2 regions of the Agathobaculum sp. NTUH-O15-33 genome follow, and region 1 is predicted to be linked to the other one. Evidence: riboswitches for the same ligand, from Rfam matches in the RefSeq annotation. Region 1 holds a riboswitch; the other holds the start of a gene.
The links. A riboswitch is a leader RNA that binds a small molecule or an ion and turns the genes downstream of it on or off. The one in region 1 is predicted to bind cyclic di-GMP.
Positions count from the first base shown of each region.

Region 2: linked by a shared signal. The riboswitch ahead of RWV98_RS14010 (S-layer homology domain-containing protein) and the one ahead of RWV98_RS07675 (M60 family metallopeptidase) in region 1 are both predicted to bind cyclic di-GMP.

Region 1 is NZ_CP136187.1:1,478,233-1,484,161, reverse strand. It holds gene RWV98_RS07675 (M60 family metallopeptidase) at 1-2,881, opposite strand, end outside; cyclic di-GMP riboswitch class I at 2,978-3,067, opposite strand; gene RWV98_RS07670 (sirohydrochlorin cobaltochelatase) at 3,199-3,966, opposite strand; gene RWV98_RS07665 (precorrin-8X methylmutase) at 3,970-4,605, opposite strand; partial or broken gene RWV98_RS07660 (cobyric acid synthase) at 4,602-5,929, opposite strand, start outside.
Region 2 is NZ_CP136187.1:2,900,134-2,906,062, reverse strand. It holds gene nifJ (pyruvate:ferredoxin (flavodoxin) oxidoreductase) at 1-2,446, shown strand, start outside; cyclic di-GMP riboswitch class I at 2,757-2,841, shown strand; gene RWV98_RS14010 (S-layer homology domain-containing protein) at 2,985-5,929, shown strand, end outside.

The sequences.
Region 1 (5,929 bases):
TCTTGGTGTACGCGGTAAGCTCCTGTACATAAGCCGTGAGCACCGCCTTGCGCCCGGCTTCGTCCAGCGTATGCCAGTTACCCAGCTCCAAAACAGGCACGTCGGTCGCCCGGCGCGTGTGCAGCGTGATCTGCCCGCCGTTCGCGCCATGATAGGTAAAGTACAGGCTGCCGCCGCGCGGCGTGGTCTGGCTGCCGATCTGCGGCACCGTGAGCACATTGCGCCCATTTTGCAGCTCGCCCACCTTGGCCTGCCATGCGGCGGCCTCGGCGTGGAACTGCGTTGCCCACAGGGCGACGCTTTCGCCCGCGGGAATGCCCTCGGCATAGACCGTGATCTCCTGCCCGGCCTTTGCCGCCGCGCCCAGCGGCTGCAGATCGCTGCCGCCCTGCCCGTACTTCGCGGAATCCGCGCTGCTGCTGCGCGCCGTGACGCCGCGCAGCACCACGCCCGCGCTCTGGCCGGCGAGCAGCTCCTGCGCCAGCTTCAGCTCGTCCTTCATGGTATTCGGATAGAGATAGTAGCCCTCGTCCCCGGCAAGCGCCGCGGAAAGATCGCTGATCTGCTGCGCCGTCACGCCCGCGCGCAGCTTGGTATGGGCCTGATCTTCAAACAGGCCGTCGATCTGTTTGTCCAGATCCTTGGTTTCATCGTACGCAAAGAAGAGGACCTCGGACAGGCCGACCGCGCCGTACCCCGTCTGCTCGATATCAACGGCCAGCTTTTTGATGCCCTTGGTCGCGGGGAACGGCAGCGCGACGAAGTAGCCGTCCTTCGCGGAGCCCATTTTACCGTTTACCGGCGTTTGGTTTTTGCCGTTCATCGTAACCAGCACGGTACCCGGCCCGGCAAGGTCGTCGCCCTCGCCCCAGACCGTAACGCCGTACAGGCGCATACAGTTCTCATAGCCGTCCGCCCGGGGCACATAGATCACATAGCTTAGATCCACCGGGTCTTTGAAGGTGTAAATGAGCTGCTTGCTGCGGGTATAGTTGCCGTCGCCCCAAGACTGCGAGGTCCAGTTGGTTTGATAATCCCCATCCATCAGGTAATCCGTCGTAAAGGGTTTGGTGCTCTTGGATGTGCTGACGTTGCCGGTATCCTTCAACGCGATGCTTTGCACCTGATCGCGCGTGATACGGGTCAGCTGCGTGGGCAGGCCCGCGGGTTCGCCGTACTTGACCGCCGCCGGCGTGCCGGTCACGATCTTGGAGGGGCCGCTTTTTCCGGCGTCGTTCACGGCCACGACGTAGAGATAATACGTTGTATCGTTCGTTAGCCCGGTAACAGACGTATGGGTCGCGGAGAGCGCGCCGCCCGCGCGGACATAATCCTTTACCGAAGCATTTTGTTTATCCGTATAGTAGACCTCGTACGCGGTCGCGTTCTTGGATTTACCCCATGTAACGTTCAGCGCGCCGTCGAGCGCCTGCACGCTTACCATGTCGGGCGCGTCCGGCGCTTTGGCGGGCTGCGGCGTGGCTTCGACGACCTGAGACGGCCTGCCCTCCCACTCCCCATTTGTGGGGGTGACGGTAAACGCGTAGGTTTGCAGGTTTTTAAGCCCCGTTACCACGGCGGTGGGCACGTCCACATGCAGCTCCTTGGGCTCGCCGCCCTCCTTAAGGCTGTACAGCACCTTATAGCCCGTTACATTGGGCAGCTCGCCCCATTTCAGGGTAACCTGCGCGTCCCCCTCCGCGGCGGTCACGGTTTTGACCACGCTGTTCGGCGCGACGGGGTTTTCCGGCACGATATCCTGCAAAAAGCGAATGGTATCGACCACGGCGTAGTTGCCGCTTGCGGTCTGCGTGACCGAGATCGTGACCTTTTTGACCGCCACCTTACCGCCAAGGTTGATCGTGACCACGTTGCTCCCGGCCGACCGGCCGATGGCGTGCACGCCCTCTGGCAGGGTGTTGTCAAAGGGGTGTTCGGTCTTTTTACCGTTTTCATCCTCGACAATGACGGTGCCCTTTTGTATCGCGCCGTCCTGTTCGGGCGTTGCGATCTCGATCACCTCCATCTCGACAGACTTGTCCAGCTCGATCGGGATGTCGAGCTTGCCGTCCTCCTTAGGGGTCAGCTTGACCGGTTCGGTATTCTCCTGAAACAGGTTTGCAACGTCGCCCGTTATAACAAGCGTTTGTTCCAGTTCGTTTTTTAACGCCTCCGCTTGCACGGGCGGCGCGAGCAGCACGGTGTTATACGTTTCGGCTTCGCCCACGGCATGGCTCTGGCGGCTGATATAGGCAAGGTCGATGATATCGATCTTGCCATCGCCGTTCAGATCATACTGCCGGATTTGCTCCTCGTCCACGGCGCCCAACGCGCCGGACAGCTCGTCCCAATCCGCGCCGTCCACCTTATCGTCGCCGTTCACATCGCCAAGGCCAAAGGTGCCGTCGCCGGTGCCGAGCACGACGGACTGCGCGTAAGTATCCATATCGACCGGCTGCTCATGGGTCGTATACCCCGTGCCGGAAAAGCGCAGGCTGTATGTTCCCCGCGGCAGATCGCCGAAAGACACGTCCAGATAGCCGGGCCATTCGCTGCCGCCCAGCTCGCCGCCATCGGCATTGCGGGCGGAAACAACCGCGTCGAGCGCCCCTGTCCGCGCGCCGTCCCCCAGCGCGACGGTGCCCAGCGTTTCCGTTACTTTGCCGTCCTGCGTTTTCATCAGGGTGACGCTGACGTTTCGCTCTTTGATCTCATCCAGCTTCTGCGCATAATCCAGCCGCAGCGTCGCGCTGATGCCGCCTCGAACGCTCGTTTCGCCGCGCCCTGCCGGCTCGTCCACAGCCCTTGCCGCCGGCAGAACCGGCGATACGAGCATGGCGCCCGCCAAAAGAACGGATAACATTCGCTTTTGTGCCTTCATCTCTCTCACTCCATCTCTCTTTTTCCCGATTATGCGTCACAAAAAGGGCTGCTTTCTGCACAATGACAGAAAACAGCCCCATGGGACGCCTGTTTGTGCGGCAGCTGGCAGCCGTGCTCCCCAAACGGGAGGGTAGGCCCTGTAGCTTTGTGTCGCCGGATTTCCCCGGTTTTACTATTCACGGTTTCAGTTTTTAACGAACCCTTTTCTTGTTAAAAAAAGTTTATCATTCTTTTAAGGAGTAATCAAGTGTATTTTTGGATTTTTACGCGGCTTTTGTCGAAATATTCCGGGACGCGGGCGTGGGCGCTACGTTCTTACGCGGGCAGATGCGCCGCGAACAGCGCGGCCACCTCTTCGTATTCGCCAAGGCCGCGCAGATCGCACTGGACGTGGTAGCCCTCGCTCTCCAAAACGGACTTCCAGCTATCCTCCTCCGGCCCGGCCAGATCGTTCTGCGCGTGATCGCCCGCGACGACCATCAGCGGGGCCAGCCGCACGCGGCTCACGCCCTGCCGGTGCAGGCGGCGCAGCACATAATCGAAATTCGGGAACCCTTCGACCGTGGCGACGTACACGCGCTCCGCCCCGTCAAAGCGGAAGGTGTTTTCCAGCAGCGCGTAAGCCGCGTTCGCCGGGTGGTCGGTGCCGTGGCCCATCCAAACGAACGCTTCGTCCGCGCCAAGCTTCGGCATATGCGCGAGCAGCGCGCGCGAAAGGCGCAAATAATCCTTCGTGTCCCACAAAAGCGGCTTGCCGAGCGTCAGCTTTTTAAACCGCGCCGCATACGGCTCGATCGCCTTTTGCAGCTTTTCGTATTCAAACCCGGGGATCACGTGCAGGCTCTGGCAGAGCACCTCGTCGTACCCTTCCGCCGCGAGCCGCTCCAAGAGCGCCGCGGGGCTTGGAATGCGCACGCCCTCTTCCCGTTCGATCCGGTCCGCCACCATGCCCGAGGTAAACGCGCGGAACAGCTGATAATCCGGCCGGGCCGCGGCGAGCGCCCGCTCGATCCGGCTGATCGCCTCGCGCGCCTGCGGGTAGCTGGTGCCGAAGCTGACCGCCGCCAATGCTTTTTTGCCCATACTTTAGAATCCCTCCCGCTCGGTGATCTGATACAGCAGCGCGTTGACGATGGCGGCCGCCACATTAGAGCCGCCCTTGCGTCCGCGCGCGATGATATGCGGCGTTGCGCCGCCTACAAACAACTCCTTGGCTTCCACCACGTTGACAAAGCCGACCGGCACGCCGATCACGAGCGCGGGCGACGCCGCGCCCTCGCGTATCAGCTCGTGCAGGCGAATGAGCGCGGTGGGCGCGTTGCCGATGGCGAAGATCACCGGCCCTTCGAGCGCCGCCGCCCGCTCCATCGAAACCACGGCGCGGGTCACGCCGCGCGCCTTCGCTTCGCGCGCAACGTCCTCCTCCGCCATGAAGCAGCGCGCCGCCGCGCCGCACGTTTGCAGCGCCGCCTTGTTGACGCCCGCGAAAGCCATGTTGGTATCGGTCACGACCGTCGCGCCCGCAAGCAGGGCGGCTTTGCCGCGCTCCACCGCGTCCGGCGAAAAGCGCAGGTTTTCCGCATAGTCAAAATCCGCACTGGTGTGGATGACGCGGCACACCACCTCGCGCTCCCCCGCCGGGAAGGTGCGGCCGCCCAGCTCCTCCGCGATGATCTCGAAGCTGCGCCGCTCGATCTCGGCGGGCGTTAAATTCATGTTCATGCGTTTTCCTCCAAAATACGGTACACAAGCGCCATATCGAGCGACGCGCGCACGGTATCCGCCAGCTTGTCATACTGCGTTTGCTTATACTGCGCCTCGCTGACGGGCGCGGCGGCGAGCGTAACGCCGCGTTTTTCGGCAAGCGTTTCGGCCAGCCGCTGGGCGACGCCCTCCCCGTCGAACACGCCGTGCAGATAGGTGCCGTAGGCGTTTTCCGCCTGGCAGCCGTCCTCTATTTCCGTTTCGCCGCGCCGCAGCGTGACCAGCGGCCGCGCGCCCGGACGGCGAACCGTTTCGCCCATGTGAATCTCATACCCCTGCACCGCCATGCCGGAAAGGGGCGCGAGCGCGCCCGCTATGGTTTGCAGCGCGCCCGCCGCCTGCACGGTCGTTTTTTCCGGGCGGAACACGGTATCGACCGGCAATAGGCCAAGGCCGCGCATTTCGCCGCCGCCCTCGGCCCCTTCGGGGTCGCTGATCGTTTCGCCCAGCATCTGGTAGCCGCCGCACACGCCGAACACCGGCGCGCCCGCCGCGTGCCGCTTTAAAATCGCGGCTTCCATGCCGCTTTCGCGCAGCCACTTTAGGTCCGACAGCGTACTCTTGGTGCCGGGCAGGATGATCAGATCGGCGTTCATAAGCTCTTGCGGGCGGGCGGCATAGCGCACGCCAACGCCCGGCACATGGCCCAGCGCCGCAAAATCTGTAAAATTCGACAGGCGCGGCAGCCGCACGACCGCGACGCATAAGGGCTCCCGCCCGCCGTCCTGCCGCAGCGTATCGGACAGCGAATCCTCCTCGTCGAGATCGAGCGGCGTCCACGGCACCACGCCCGCGACCGGCTTGCCGGTGAGCGCTTCGAGCTGCCCAAGCCCCGGCTTTAGTATCTCCGGGTCGCCCCGGAACTTGTTGATGATCAGCCCGCGAATGCGCGCGCGCTCCGCCTCGTCCAGCAGCATGACCGTGCCGTACAGCGCGGCGAACACGCCGCCCCGGTCGATATCGCCGACGAGCAGCACGGGCGCGTTTGCAATCCGCGCCATGCCCATGTTGACGAAATCATCCTGCTTTAGGTTGATCTCCGCCGGGCTGCCCGCGCCCTCGATCACGATCACGTCGTATTCGGCGGCTAGGCTTTCATACGCCTGCCGCACCTGCGGGATCAGCGCTTTTTTTGGCCCCAATACTTCCGCGCCGTGTAGTGCCCGCGCGCCACGCCGTTCACGATCACCTGCGAACCGACGTCGCTCGACGGTTTGAGCAGCACCGGATTCATGCGCACATCGGGCGGGATACCGGCGGCTTCGGCCTGCATGGCCTGCGC
Region 2 (5,929 bases), 1.4 Mb from region 1:
GGCGGAAGGCACCATCGAGTGCAAGTTCTGGGGTCTCGGCGGCGACGGCACGGTCGGCGCGAACAAGAACTCCATCAAGATCATCGGCGACCACACCGATAAATTCGTACAGGCTTACTTCCAGTACGACTCGAAGAAGACCGGCGGCGTGACCGTTTCTCACCTGCGTTTCGGCGACAAGCCGATCAAGTCGCCTTACTATATCAATAAGGCCGACTTTGTCGCTTGCCACAACCCGTCCTACATCATCAAGGGCTACCCGATGGTGCGCGACGTCAAGCCCGGCGGCATCTTTATGATCAACTGCCAGTGGTCCGACGAAGAACTGAACAAACATATGCCCGCCGTTGCCAAGCGCTATATCGCGGCAAACAACGTTCAGGTCTACACGATCAACGCGATCGATCTTGCGATCGAGATCGGCATGGGCAAGCGCAACAACACCATTCTGCAGTCCGCTTTCTTCACGCTGGCCAAGGTCATGCCGCAGGAAGAAGCCATCGGCTACATGAAGGACGCCGCCACCAAGTCCTACCTCAAGAAGGGTCAGGACGTGGTTGATATGAACCACAAGGCGATCGACGCGGGCGCTACCGCGTTCCACAAGTTCGACGTACCGGCTGACTGGGCGAACGCGCAGGATCAGGCGAACGGTGCCGAGCTGCACGGCCGTCCCGAGACCGTCAAGATGGTCAAGGAGATCATGGACCCGATCGGCCGTATGGACGGCGACAGCCTGCCCGTATCCGCTTTCGCGGGCGAGCACGTGGACGGCACGTTCTCCCACGGCGCGGCAGCTTACGAGAAGCGCGGCGTTGCCGTTACCGTACCGGCTTGGAATCAGGATACCTGTATCCAGTGCAACCAGTGCGCGTATGTCTGCCCGCACGCCACCATCCGTCCCTTCGCGCTGACCGAAGAGGAAGCGGCCGCGGCGCCGGCTTCCGCCAAGATTGTCGACATCAAGGCCGGCAAGGGCAAGGGCGTTTACAAGTATTCCATGGCCGTTTCCCCGCTGGACTGCATGGGCTGCGGCGTTTGTGTCGGCGTTTGCCCGACCAAGTCCCTCACCATGGTTCCGCAGGAGCAGGAAGCCGCCCAGCAGGACGCGTTCGACTACATGGTAGCCGAAGTAGCCGAAAAGGCCGATATGATCTCCGTGAATTCCGTCAAGGACAGCCAGTTCAAGAAGCCGCTGCTTGAGTTCTCCGGCTCCTGCGCGGGCTGCGCCGAGACCTCTTACGCCCGCCTGATCACGCAGGTCTGCGGCGACCGTATGTATATCTCGAATGCCACCGGCTGTTCGTCCATCTGGGGCGGCCCGGCAGCCACCAGCCCGTACACCGTTGATGCAAACGGCCACGGCCCGGCTTGGGCAAACTCCCTGTTCGAGGATAACGCGGAGCACGGCCTTGGCATGTACTACGGCCAGAAGGCGCTGCGCGACCGTTTGGCTGATAAGACCCGCGAGCTGATCGCCGTAGAGCACACGTACGCGCCGCTCAAGGAAGCCGCGCAGGCATGGCTCGATACCATGGACGACGGCAACGCCAACGCGGAAGCCACCAAGAAATACATCGCGCTGCTGGAAGAATCCGTTTTGCCGGTGGAAGCTTGCGAAGCGTTCATCAACAGCCCGGCGGCCAAGGATGTGTTCGGCGATAAGGTAGGCGAAATGAAGGCGCACGTTCAGGAGCTGAAGGCTTCCGGTGCGAAGCATTGCGACTGCGAAGCTTGCGCGCTTGCGAGCGATATCCTCGCCCATAAGGAATACCTTGCCAAGAAGTCCGTCTGGATCTTCGGCGGCGACGGCTGGGCTTATGATATCGGCTTCGGCGGCCTTGACCATGTGCTGGCTTCCGGTCAGGATATCAACGTCATGGTATTCGATACCGAGGTTTACTCCAACACCGGCGGTCAGGCATCCAAGGCTACCCCGATCGGCGCGGTAGCGCAGTTCGCGGCGGCCGGCAAGGCCATCGGCAAGAAGTCTCTTGCCGAGATCGCGATGAGCTACGGCTATGTTTACGTCGCGCAGGTGGCGATGGGCGCCAACATGCAGCAGACGCTGAAGGCGATTGCCGAAGCGGAAGCTTATCCGGGCCCGTCCCTCATTATCGGCTATGCGCCGTGCGAAATGCACTCCATCAAGGGCGGCATGGCAAACTGTCAGGCCGAGATGAAGAAGGCTGTCGATTGCGGCTACTGGAACAACTTCCGCTACAATCCGCAGCTCAAGGCCGAAGGCAAGAATCCGTTCATCATGGATTCCAAGGAGCCCAAGAGCGAGGATTACCGCGGCTTCATCATGAACGAAGCGCGCTACTCCGCGTTGACCCGTTCCTTCCCGGATCGCGCTGAAAAGCTGTTTGTCGAAGCTGAGAAGGCGTCGGTAGAGCGCTACGCGCATCTGAAGAAGCTGGAAGCGCTGTACGGCCAGCAGTAAAATTCCATACCCGCATTTTAAAACCCCCGCGCCTTTACGGCGCGGGGGTTTTTAGTGCGGAAAGTAAATATTTTTTAAGCATAAAACCACCACATAATATGAATTATGTGGTGATTTTATAGTTGTTTTGGAACTTTTTAATGTTCTACGGCGACTCAGCATATCACAAAAACGACAAAATTTTCGTGGACAATGGCTGTTGTCCACGAAAATTATGTCGTTTTGGCCAAAGATGAGTCGCCGTAGAACATCAAAAACTTCCAGATAACAACTATAAAATTACCACATAATTCATATTATGTAGTGATATATATAAAAATGGCAAACCTGCCGCAAGGCAGGGACGCAAAACTATAGGGACCCCCCGTGCCGCGGAGAGTCAGCCAGCTGCAAATGGGATGCGAAAGCAGCGGACGGATGTCGGCTGCTCTTTTTAACCGGACAAGGCTACGCGCCGGGGAACTACGGTAAACCGTACCTGATGGGGTGGGTTTTCATATAGATAGCAAAATCACCAATAGAAATGGAGGACAACGAAATGAAGCTAAAGCGGAAACTGGCGGCGTTCCTGACCGGTACGATGTTGCTTTCGACAATGTCGGCCATGACGGTGACCGCGGGTGCGGCAAACTACAGCGACACCGCGGGCCACTGGGCGGAGAGCGCCGTGGACCGGTGGAGCGGCTACGGTATCGTACAGGGATCGGGCGGGGCGTTCCGACCGAATGCGTCCATGACGCGCGCCGAGATGGCGACGGTGCTGTCGAAGCTGTTGGGCCTGACGGACAAGGCGAGCAATTCGTTCGCGGACGTATCGTCCGGCGCATGGTATGCGGACGCGGTGCTGAAATGCGCGGCGGCGGGCATTCTGAAGGGCGACGGCACGGGCGCGAACCCGAACGGCACCATCACCCGTGAGGAAGCGGCTGTTATGATGGGGCGCGCGCTGGCGGTCGAGGAGACCTCCGGCTCGCTTTCCTTTGCGGACGGCGCGCAGGTATCGGGCTGGGCCAAGGGCTACGTGAAGGCGATGAGCGACAAGGGCATCGTGAACGGCGTGGGCTCCAACCGGTTTGCCCCGGCGCAGAATATCGACCGCGCGTCGGTGGTCACCATTCTGGACCGCACGATCACCGGCTATGCGAACACGGCCGGCGCGACGGTAGAAGCGAAGAACGCGGGCCTTACGCTGGTGGCCGCCCCTGACGTGACCGTAACGGGCGCGGCAGCGGATGTGCTGGTAGCGGCGGGCGCGGCGAGCGGCACGGTAACGCTAAACGGCGCTTCCGTATCCGGCGCGGTCACCGTACAGGCTAAGGCGGACGTAGCTTTGACGGGCAGCGCCTCTGTCGGCGCGGTCGAGTTGACCGACGCGGCGGCGGGCGCAACGCTTACCGTTGGCGCGGGCGCGAAGGCGGGCACGGTGTCCGTCGGCGCGGAAAAGGCCAAGGTAGAGGTAGCCGGTACGGTAACGGACGTTACGATCGACGCGGCGAATGTCGCGGTCACCGCGCAGAAGGGCGGCACGATCGATACCGTGACCACCACGGCAAAGGGCACCACGGTAGCGGGCGAAGGCACTGTAAAGACCGTTAAGACCAATGATAAGAACGATACCAAGGTGACCACCAAGAACACCAAAGTGGAGCAGGTAGGCTCGACGGCCACAAAGCCCGGCGGAAGCTCCGGCGGCGGTGGCGGCGGCCATAGCAGCACGGTGACCACGGCGGACGTGAGCTCGCCGGAAGAGCTGCAAAAGGCGTTTGCGGACTCGGATATCGCGACCATCACCTTAAAGGGCGACGGCTTCGCGGCCGGTCAGGATCTGGCGCTTAGCCGTGAAGGCGCGGGCGAGGTAGAGATCAAGTTCGGTAAGGTATCGCTGGGCGATGTAACCATCAACGCGCCCAAGGCGACCAAAATAACGCTGACAGACGACGGCGCGGCAGGGGAAGGCGCAAAGTGCAACAGCCTGACCGTGGACGCGGCGGAAGCGCACGTACAGAATAATATGGCGGTGGCCGGTACGGTCACGATCAAGGCGGTCGCGGGCGAAACCTTTGTCGTAGGCGATAAGACCGGTTCCGTCAAGCTGGCTGGCGCGGGCAAGCTGGAGATCGCGCAGGACGCGGGCAGCACCCCGGCGGTAGAGGTAGCCACGGATAAAAATGTCGTGCTTTCCGGCGAAATGGCGGAAATTTCGGTAACGGCGGATGCCGCAAAGGTCAAGGTTGCGCCTGCGGCTAAGGTAGGCACGATTACCAGCACGGCGGCGGGCGTTGCGCTCACCGTAGCGACCGAGGAAGCGGTCAAGGTGGAAGGCGAGATCGCAATAGTCGCGCTGGAAAGCAAGGCGACGCTGGAAGTCGCGGCTGGCGCGAGCGTCGGCACGCTGACCTCCACAACGGATAACGCGGTCGTTTCCGGCGAGGGCGAGATTACCGCAGTCGCGGCGACCAATCCGATCACGCTGTCCAACGCCAAGGTCGGTACGGTAACGGCTACCGCGCCGGTCGAACTGAACGCGGCGGTGGAAAAGGTGGAAGCCAAGTCCGCGAACGTTGCCATCAGCGGCACCGGCAATGTTGCCGAGGTAGAAGCCGCCGCGCCGGTACAGATCACGAACAAGAGCGTTGACAAGGTTTCCGTGCCGGCAGACGCGGAGAACGTTACGATCACGGTGGCAAAGGATGTTACCATCCCGGTCGTCGAGACCAAGGCGAATGTGGAGATCGCGGGCGAAGGCACCGTTTCCACAGTCGATGCGCTGGCAAATGATGTGGCAGTAACGGCAAGCGCTGATACGGTCGCACAAGTCACGGCAGTTGGCGGAGCAACAGGTGTTACGGTGACGGATCAGACAATCACAGTCAAGACCAAGGCTGCCGCGCCAAGTGATGTCGTATTTGCAGAGCCGGAAACAGCAGAGGGCAAGGGCAAGATCACCTCGGCTCAATCCGGTTTGGAATACAGCGTCAATGGTGTTACGTACAATGATTTTACCCCCGGGACTGAATTTGCCCCCGGCACCTATTACGTACGAGTAAAGGCCACGGGCGACACGCTGGCGAGCGAGCCGGTCAAGGGAACGATTCCGGCAACTGTGGCGGTTTCGGAAGCGACGATCTCCGGCTCGGCAATCGTCGGCCAAACGCTGGCGGCCTCCGTGAATGCGGACGCGACCAGCACAAAGGGTCACCCGATCACCTATTCGTGGAAGGCCGGGGACAGCGAGGTTGGCACTGGCAAAACGCTGATGCTGACGGACGAGATGGTTGGCAAGCCGATCACGGTAACGATCAAGAACTATGATCCGATCACATCCACCCCGACCGCTGCCGTACAGGTGGACAAGACTGCGCTGAAGAGCGCCCTCAAGGCGGCGGAAGCAGCCCTGACCGGCGTTTCCGGCACGGATGAAGCGGCCGACAAGGTGCTGTTGGGCGTGCAGTTTGTCACCACCGCGCAGATGAAGGCCTATCA